Regions from separate parts of the Roseibium sp. AWQ4_254 genome, predicted to be linked through region 3. Evidence: predicted binding sites of a transcription regulator. Region 3 holds the regulator's gene; each other region holds the start of a gene.

Region 1 (3,275 bases), on a different contig from region 3:
TTCTGGCGCTGTGGCTCACCTTTGCCCCCTGGCCGAAGATCTACGGCCTCTGGCTGGCCATTGCGGTTGTGCCCGCCTTTTCGTTTCTAGGCGCCCGGCTCTGGGCTTTTTCGCACCGGTCCGCAGATCCCGCCGCCGACCCTCTTGCCCCTGAAGATCCCTGACCATGACAAAGCTTTCCGGTGCGCAGGCGGCCTTGCTCTATGCTGTTTGCGTCTGTCTGCTCTATGGCCTTGTGCCCAGCCTGACCTTTCCCGGCCCGCCACTGGATGTGGTGGAAGGCTTTGCCTGGGGGCGGGAACTTCAGCTCGGCTATACCAAACATCCCCCCATGCAGGCATGGCTGCTGGAAGCGACCTACTTTCTGTCCGTCGGCCATTATTTCGGGGGCTACTGGCTAAGCGCCCTGTCCGCCGGTCTCGGTTATTTCGTCATCTGGCAGCTCGCCCGCCGTCTCGGCATGAACCAGCAACAAGCCTTCTGGGCGCTGGTGCTGACCAGCGTCACCTTCTACTTCACTCTGCCGATGCCGGAATTCAATCCAAACATCCTGCAGATCCCGGTCTGGAGCGGCATGATCCTGCTGTTCTGGCGTGTTCTGGAGAAGGACCGGCTGAGCGACTGGCTGCTTCTGGGCATAGTGGCAGCCTTCGGACTGTATACGAAATATTTCGTGATGCTTCTGATCGGCACGATCGGGCTTTATATGCTGGTCTTCGCAGAGGCCAGACGGCTCCTCAGGCGGCCCGGCCCCTGGCTGTGTGCGCTGGTCTGCCTCATTCTGCTGGTGCCCCATTTCCTATGGCTTTTGAAAACCGGTTTCCTGACCCTCGACTATGCGGCCAGCCGCAGCAAACCCGCGTCTTCACTGATCGGTCACGTCTACAACCCGCTGAATTTCCTCGCAGCCCAAATCGGAAACCACGCAGGCCTCTTTCTTGTCGGTCTGACCGGATTCGGCTGGGCGGGCCTCAAACATTTCCGCTCCGACCGGCCCGCCCAGGCCGTGCCACTGGCCCCGCCCGGCGACCGGTTCCTGCTTTGGTTCGCCTTCCTGCCACTGGCCGTTGTTCTCTTGGCCTCCGCGCTGACCGGAAACGAGTTTGAGCACATGTGGGGCACGCCGATGTTTGTCCTGTCCGGGATCATTGCCGTAAGGTTCGCTGCCCTCCCGGGCCTGTGGACCTTCCCCAGACGCGCCCTTGCCGCCGCCCTCGCCATTCAGGCGCTTTTCCTCGGCATCTTTGCCGGACAGGCCGTACTCGAACCCTATTGGAAGGAAAAACAGACCCGCATGCACTATCCGGCCCAGGCGGTTGCAGAAACGCTGGCGAAAGTCTGGCACACAGAGATGGGCACGGATCTGGCCTATGTGGCCGGCGACATGTGGTCCGCCGCAAATGTCACGCTCTATGCGCCCGGACGGCCCTCCATGTTCTATCTGCACAGCCGCCGTCTCAGCCCCTGGATTGCGTTTGAGGATGTGCAGAAAAAAGGCCTGATGATCGTCTGGCGGGGCGACAGGGACCGGCCCCTCAACGAAGTGCTTGCCTATTATCCCAAGGCGGTCCGCCAGGGCAGCCAGACCTTCCGCTATCTCTCCGGGGCAGCCATCCCTCCCGTCCGGGTGAACTGGGTCATCATTCCTCCGGGCAAGGTGGCCAAAGCGCCGGTCCAATAGACAACGCCGGGTGCATCCTGTCTGATCTTTCTGCGATCCGGGTGCTCAGATCATAGCAAACTGGCAAAAGTGTCAAAAAACTTACATGGTTAAGCTGTTCACACTCTGGGAGAGATGACTCTCTGCCTGTTGACACAAGACTGACCGGCATGTGCCCGAAAGGCATCATTCTTGTTGCGGCAGACCGAGGTTCATGGATGTGAGTTTTGATAAGGACTGATGGATGACCGAGGACAGCGCAAAGAGCTGGGTTGAGGCCGAATGGGCCGATTCCCTTGATGAAGAACTGGAAATGGAAATTGACGACGGTCTCGTTGCCAGGGACCTGCAGTTCATTTCGGACAAGAAGCACAAGTCCCCTATCGACCGGAGCACCTATTTCCATGAATTGCTCCGCCTGCAGGCGGAACTGGTCAAGCTTCAGGACTGGGTGCAGCATACGGGGGAGAAGATCGTCATTGTCTTTGAAGGCCGGGATGCGGCCGGCAAGGGCGGCGTGATCAAACGGATCACCCAGCGTCTCAACCCCCGGGTCTGCCGGGTTGTTGCGCTGCCAGCTCCGACCGAGCGGGAAAAGAGCCAGTGGTATTTCCAGCGCTATGTGCCTCATCTGCCAGCGGCAGGGGAAATCGTCCTGTTTGACCGGTCCTGGTACAACCGTTCCGGGGTGGAGCGGGTGATGGGCTTTGCCAGCGAAGATCAGGTGGAGCAGTTCTTCAACGATGTCCCCGAATTCGAACGCATGATCGTGCGCTCCGGCGTCCGGCTGATCAAATACTGGTTCTCTATTACGGATGAAGAGCAGCAGCTGCGCTTCCTGATGCGCATCCATGATCCCTTGAAACAGTGGAAACTGTCGCCGATGGACCTGGAATCGCGCATCCGCTGGGAAGACTATACCAAGGCCAAGGAAGAGACGTTCGAGCGCACCAATATTCCTGAAGCCCCCTGGTTCATCGTGGAAGGCAATGACAAGAAACAGGCCCGGCTGAACTGTATCAGCCACCTTCTGTCACAAATGCCTTACGAAGAGGTGCCCCACGATCCGATTTCCCTGCCTGAGCGGCGTTTCAACCCGGACTATGAGCGCAAAGTGCTGCCCGAACACCTCTACGTTCCGCAGAAATTCTGACGCCTTTGACCCAACGACACAACCGTGATCTCCCGGCCCTTGCGGGCCGGGATTTTTCATGCGACCTCAAGACCAAGATATAAAGGATTTCAAGACCGGCGAGGTCCGGGGCACGGGAGGCAGTATCATGAACGGCAGCAAAGTCCGCTGGGGCATCATCTCAACTGCAAAAATCGGCCGGGAAAAGGTTGTTCCCGGCATCAAGGCATCCCGGACAGGGCAGGCGGCGGCGATTGCCTCGCGCGATCTCGGCCGTGGCCACAAGGCCGCAGAGGCCCTGGGGATCGGCAAGGCCTATGGCTCCTATGAAGAACTGTTCGCCGACCCTGATATTGACGCGGTCTATAACCCGCTGCCGAACCACATGCATGTGCCGGTAACCCTTCAGGCCGTGGCCGCCGGCAAACATGTTCTGTGCGAAAAACCTGTTGCCCTAAGCGCCCGTGAGGCCAAGGCGCTGCT
Region 2 (3,275 bases), on a different contig from region 3:
CTGGGACGGCTCGCCCTTGCCATCCCGGTAGACGATGGCAAGCCGCTTGCGCCCATCGGCAGCCGCTTCCAGAAAATCGATATGGTCCCGGACCTGAGGCGTCATTTCCGGTGCGAAGGCGTGGATTTCAACCTCGCTCTGGCGCACCCGCGTCTTTTCAGGCAACACCGCATCGATCTTGATCATGGCCTCTTCGGCGGCCCGGGCCATGGCGGCGCCGCCCCAGGCGCGGATGATGCGGGCCCCCGCAAGAAGGGCGACGATTTCGTCCCGAGTGAACATGAGCGGCGGCAGGTCATAGCCATCGCGCAGGATATAGCCGACCCCGGCCGCCCCCTCGATGGGGACGCCGGAGGCCTGCAGATCTGCGATATCACGGTAGATCGTGCGTTCGGAGACCTCCAGCCATTCGGACAATTGCCGGGCGCGCACAAGACGGCCACCGCGCAGATATTGCACGATCTGGAAAAGGCGGTCGGCGCGTCTCATGCAGCCAATCCCATCAGAAGGGTTTCAAAAGGTTCTTCATGCGTCTCGTCCTTGCGCGGCCGGTGCAAGAGCGTGTCGCGTTCATCCGGATGCAAACTGCTTGTCTTTTGCGTTGAAATCCCTGATTTTAAGCCGCGAAAGACAGATCCGATCGAACGCGATTTGCTCTATTCGGCAAACAGCCCAATGGAATTGCCGTCCGGATCAAGGCAATAGGCGAATCGGCCGACCGGAATGGCAATCGGATCCGATATTACCTCGCCGCCCGCTTTCGCGAAGCGTTCCATTGTCTCTTCCAGCGTGTCGGGACAGGCCAGATGGATGGTCGGCCCCGTTCCCCTGGGCGCAGGCGTGCCGGGGTAAAGGTGCCCAGCCCGGCCTTCGCCTTGAACCGGAAACATGGCAAAATCATTCGGGCCACCGGTCTCCAGCACAAGCTCGGTCTGAAAAACCTCATTGTAAAAGCGCATGGCCTTCTCCAGATCGGACACAGGGATCTCCGTCCAGATGGTGAAATGGTCAGGTTTGAACGTCATGTCAGTCTCCTTGGAAAATGCAACGGAGCCGACTGTAACAAAGCCCTCCTGACACCTGCCTGTCAGGAGAGTGCGCAGGAAAGAAACGCTGCCGCCGCTCCCGCGCGGACGGCCACAGAACTGCCTCTGGCACGCCTTGCTCTGTGACAGTTCGCAGACAGTGTGACAGCCCGCGCCGGATGACCGAGACAAAAGTTTAACGTTACGGACAATCCAGCGTCACTCAGGCCCGCCACTCTGGGCCCCGGCTGATCCCATGGCACTGTCCCATAGAGGTGTCTCTCAAGCTCTGTTCCATGGCCAATCCCTGGAGGCGTTCATGAAGAATCTGACTGTCACCCTGCTTCTTGCAGGCACAAGCCCTTTTGCTTTCGGCGCGGCCCTGTCCGGCGCGCTCGCCAAAGACGCAACCTATATCGGAACCGTTGATGCAGAAAGCGGCACGCAGCCTGCGGACACGGCCACCGGCAAGGTCTTTGTCGATGCCAACCGCAATTCCAAGCTGGATGACGGCGAAGCCGGCGTCCCCGGCGTCCTGGTGTCCAACGGCCGCGAAGTTGCCGTAACCGGCAAAGACGGCTCTTACGCCTTGCCGGTCTATGACGACATGAACCTTTTCATCACCAAGCCGGCCGGATATGCGCCTCCGCTCAATCAGGACATGGTTCCCCAGTTCAACTACATCCACAAGGTGGCCGGATCGCCGGATCTGCGCTTCGGCGGCATTGAAGCGACCGGCCCAATGCCCGCCTCTGTCAATTTTCCGCTGATCGAGGACAAGACCGGCGATGATTTCCAATGCCTCGTCTTCGGCGACACCCAGCCCTACACCAATCAGGAAATTGGCTATGTGCGCCAGACGGTCGGCACATTGCTGACCAACCGGGACAATTCAAAAACAGAATGCCTGCTGTTCGAAGGCGACGTGATGGGGGACGACCTCTCCCTTTATCCGCGCTTCAAGAAGATCATCGCCGCCGGCGGTGTGCCGCAATATTACGTTGCCGGCAACCATGACCTCGATTTCGATGCCAAGAGCGATGCTGACAGCTTCGACACCTTCCGCCGCGAATTCGGCCCGGAATACTATTCCTTCGACATCGGTCAGGTGCATTTCGTCGTTCTCGATGACGTGCGCTACCCGTGTAACGGTGTGGATGCCCACGCGTTCTGCGATCTGTCCGCAAAACCGTCCTATAACGGCGTCATCTCCGAGCGCCAGCTGGAATGGCTGAAAAACGATCTGGCCCATGTGCCGGAAACCAAGCTCATCGTCGTCAACGCGCATATTCCCTTAGTCACCTACACGGATGCGAATGCCCAAAAACACCAGGTGGACAACCTCGACAAGCTTTATGAGCTGATCGGGGACCGGCCCGCCCTTGGCCTTTCCGGCCACACCCACACGACGGAGCAGATCCTGCCCGGCGAATATTTCGAGGGCTGGAAAGAGGCCACAAACACGGGCCCTGCCAAGTTCCACCAAATCGTGACCGGCGCCGTCTCCGGCTCCTGGTGGGCCGGGGATCTGAACAATTCCGGCGTGCCCCACAGCACCCAGCGCCTCGGCGCGCCGCGCGGCTATTACATTCTGGATTTCTCAGGCGCCGACTATGTCGACACCTACAGGACCTTTGAGGGCACGCAGCAGGACCAGATGCACGTGGCTTTCAACTCGCCCCGCTTCCGCGAATGGGCGGAAAAGCTGGTTGGCTACACCGAGCTCTATGACGTCCCGAGCGATATTACACCACCCGTGACGATCAACGACCTGGGCGACATGGACATGCTGACCAAGGCGGATCTAAGCGGCACCACCTATGTGGCGGTTAATGTCTGGAACGGCTCGAAGGACAGCAAAGTTTCCTTCTCCCTCAATGGCGGCGCGGCCACCGAGGCGGTCCGCACCCAGAAGGGTGAAGGGGAAGCTCCCAATGACGGTCCCACGTTTGCCGATCCGCTGGCGCTGGCCAAGCAGTCTACCAATGGCCGTCAGGCGATCCGCAGCACCTCAGGCGGCGACGAAACTGCCGGCTACCGCACCTGGCGCGGCACTGAATGGACAGGCATTGCCGGTCCGTTCCAGAACTGGATGCTGACCACCAAGTCCAGCCACCTGTGGCGCGCGGAACTTCCCAAGGACCTGCCCGTTGGCGTTCACACTCTGGAAGTGACCACGACCGACCGTTATGGCCGGACCTTCAAACAGACCAAGACCTTTGAAGTGGTGGAAGAGCTGCCGCAAATGAC
Region 3 (3,275 bases):
CGGCCCAGCAGCCGCCGCAAACAATTGGGGCGACGGCGCTCAAGGCGGATACAGCCCCTGCGCCCGTTGCAGAGATCAAGCCAGAGCCGGTGGCCGAACTGGTGGTGCCGATTTCCCAGCGTGCCACGATCCTGACGCTGACCGAGCGCACCTGCAAATGGCCGATCGGCGACCCGGCGACGGACGACTTCTACTTCTGCGGCCGCCAGTCCGAAGCCGGTGTTCCCTATTGCACCCATCACTGCAAGATCGCCTACCAGCCGGTCGCCGACCGCCGCCGCGACCGCAAAGTGATTGCGAAGGCCGGCTGACGCCCCACCTTCTTTCAAACGAGAAAAGCCCGCTATTTTGGCGGGCTTTTCAGTTTGAAGCGTGCTTTTATTTTCCAGCACCTACCAGGCCCCATGCCAACCTCACCCAAAAGGTCCCTATTGGAGGGGGCAAGTTCACCGGCAAGGAGAGGCACGCAGGACGGCCTGGTTGGCCGTTCAAGCGGCGCAACGCAGTCCGGCGGGCCGGAGCAGGCCACCGAGGCCGCGTTTGAGGACTGTTCAGCTGCGTCCCAAGTTTTGAACGATAAACCATATCGCCCTGCAACCTGCTCCTTGACGAACAGTCCCCAAACACGGTCAGATCGGTTCCTATCTATTGAGGTTGGTAGGAGCCACCTTAAGCTACGACACGAGAGCGTTCCGCCGTGTCGCGCGTCTTGGACGAAGCCGCACATCACCCTGTGACCCGTTCCTTGCGGAACGCTCTCATGTCACGGTCGAATAGGGTCCTGTTTGGTGAGGTTGATATCAGCCGACGGCTGAAAACTGATCGTTGAAGGCGTAGCCCGCGCCGCGGACCGTGCGGATCGGGTCCTTGGCCTTGCCCCTGTTGAGGGCTTTGCGCAGACGGCCCACATGCACATCAACCGTGCGCTCGTCCACATAGACATCATGACCCCAGACACCGTCCAGAAGCTGCTCGCGGGAAAACACCCGCCCAGGCGACGTCATCAGGAACTCCAGCAGGCGGAACTCGGTCGGGCCCAGGTGGATTTCCTTGGTATTGCGCCGGACCCGGTGGGTTTCCCGGTCCAGTTCAATATCGCCGGAACGCAACATCGTGGAGACCACTTCCGGGCTGGCCCGGCGCAGGATCGCACGGACCCGCGCCATCAGCTCCGGCACGGAGAACGGCTTGACCACATAGTCATCTGCCCCGGTCGACAGGCCGCGGATCCGCTCCGCTTCCTCGCCCCGCGCCGTCAGCATGATAACCGGCAGGCGCTCGGTGTCCTCGCGGGTGCGTAGGCGGCGGCACAGTTCAATGCCGGACAGGCCCGGCAGCATCCAGTCCAGAAGCAGCAGATCCGGCAGGCTTTCCCGCAGGCGGATTTCCGCCTCATCGCCCCGGACACAGGAATCCACCTGATATCCTTCCGCTTCCAGATTGTATCTCAAGAGAAGGCTGAGCGGTTCTTCGTCTTCAACGATGAGGACCTTCGGCATTCGTTCTTGCTCCGTCTAGGCGGCCGGCGCCCAGGCGCCGGCCGGAAATTGCGCACTGTTTTTTGCAGAGGTTTATGCGCTGGTCGTTTCGTCGAGCTTTTCCCGCTCTTCCGGCAGACGCTCGCCTGTGACCATGAAGAAGACATTCTCCGCAATATTGGTCGCGTGATCCCCGATCCGCTCGATGTTCTTGGCGCAGAACAGCAAATGGACACATTGGGTGATCACCCGCGGGTCTTCCATCATGTAGGTGAGCAATTCCCGGAAAAGGGAAGTATAGATCGCGTCGACTTCCGCGTCCCCTTCCTGCACCCGGCGCGCCGCCTCGGCATCGCGCCGCGTATAGGCGTCAAGCACCTGCTTGAGCTGGGACAGGGCCAGCTCGGTCATGTGCTCGACCCCGATGGCCAGCTTTTTGGACTGGAGATTGCTATCGATGGCAATCACACGCTTGGCCACGTTCTTGGCCAGGTCGCCCACCCGCTCCAGGTCATTGGCGATGCGGCTGGCGGCAGTGATCTCGCGCAGGTCCTGCCCCATGGGCTGGCGGCGGGCGATCATCTCGATCAGCTTCATCTCCACGTCCTGATGCAACCCATCCAGGCGTTCATCGCCGGAAATGGTAGCCTTGGCCAGATCAAGATCCTGGTTGACCAGCGCATGCACCGCATCCGCGAACGCCCGTTCTGCAAGGCCGCCCATCTCGGCGACTTTGCCGGCCATGGCAGTCAGTTCCTCGTCATAAGCCGAGACTGTATGTTCAGACATCCTGTGTCCCCTTCAGATTTCGCAAATACGCTTAGCCAAAGCGTCCGGTGATGTAATCCTGCGTGCGTTTGTCCTGTGGGTTGGTAAAGATGTCTTCTGTCTGACCTTCCTCAACCAGAATTCCCAGGTGGAAAAACGCGGTGCGCTGAGAGACACGGGCCGCCTGCTGCATGGAGTGGGTCACGATCACGATCGTGTAGTTTTCGCGCAGCTCGTCGATCAGTTCCTCAACCTTTGCCGTAGCAATGGGATCAAGTGCCGAACATGGTTCATCCATCAGGATCACTTCCGGGCTGACGGCAATTGCGCGCGCAATGCACAGACGCTGCTGCTGTCCGCCGGACATGCCTGTTCCCGGCTCATCCAGCCGGTTCTTGACTTCTTCCCAAAGGCCGGCCTTCTGAAGGCTCGAGGCCACGATATCGTCCAGTTCCGCCTTGTTGCGGGACAGGCCGTGGATCCGCGGACCATAGGCAATATTGTCGTAAATCGACTTCGGGAACGGGTTCGGCTTCTGGAACACCATGCCCACCTTGGCCCGCAGCTGCACCGGATCGACCTTCGGATCGTAAATGTCTTCGCCGTCAATCTTGATGGAGCCTTCGACACGACAGATATCTATGGTGTCGTTCATGCGATTCAAGGTGCGCAGGAAGGTCGACTTGCCACAGCCGGACGGGCCAATGAAGGCCGTAACGGAACGCGGCTGGATTTCAATATCCACGTCTTTGATGGCATGGGTGTCGCCGTAATAGACCTGGACCTTGTTGGCGGAAATCTTGCTGTCGGTCATCTCTTTCGCCTGTTCAATCGTCGGCATCTCGTTCATCGGATCAATCCTTACCAGCGGCGCTCAAACCTGCGGCGCAGGATGATTGCGAGAATGTTCATGGAAAGAAGGAAAATCAGGAGCACAATAATCCCGCCCCAGGCCTTCTCGTAAAAGGCATAGTCGGCCCGGGCCGCCCAGGTGTAGATCTGGGCCGGCATGGCGGAGTTCGGGTCCAT

The links. The regulator PhoB, encoded in region 3, activates phosphate uptake and scavenging genes when phosphate is short. The targets are predictions, from matches to a motif close to TGTCATNNANCTGTCAT.
Region 1: a site for PhoB is predicted at 1,752-1,768, ahead of ppk2 (polyphosphate kinase 2). Genes of this name have one in related genera too.
Region 2: a site for PhoB is predicted at 1,169-1,185, ahead of ACXAIC_RS18135 (calcineurin-like phosphoesterase C-terminal domain-containing protein). Genes of this name have one in related genera too.

The regions. Positions count from the first base shown of each region.
Region 1 is NZ_JBSWYH010000040.1:10,172-13,446, reverse strand. It holds gene ACXAIC_RS22460 (GtrA family protein) at 1-164, shown strand, start outside; gene ACXAIC_RS22455 (glycosyltransferase family 39 protein) at 167-1,681, shown strand; gene ppk2 (polyphosphate kinase 2) at 1,905-2,813, shown strand; gene ACXAIC_RS22445 (Gfo/Idh/MocA family protein) at 2,941-3,275, shown strand, end outside.
Region 2 is NZ_JBSWYH010000024.1:62,733-66,007, forward strand. It holds gene ACXAIC_RS18125 (helix-turn-helix transcriptional regulator) at 1-489, opposite strand, end outside; gene ACXAIC_RS18130 (VOC family protein) at 657-1,025, opposite strand; gene ACXAIC_RS18135 (calcineurin-like phosphoesterase C-terminal domain-containing protein) at 1,345-3,275, shown strand, end outside.
Region 3 is NZ_JBSWYH010000026.1:54,932-58,206, reverse strand. It holds gene ACXAIC_RS19000 (GcrA family cell cycle regulator) at 1-311, shown strand, start outside; gene phoB (phosphate regulon transcriptional regulator PhoB) at 801-1,499, opposite strand; gene phoU (phosphate signaling complex protein PhoU) at 1,572-2,267, opposite strand; gene pstB (phosphate ABC transporter ATP-binding protein PstB) at 2,299-3,096, opposite strand; gene pstA (phosphate ABC transporter permease PstA) at 3,108-3,275, opposite strand, start outside.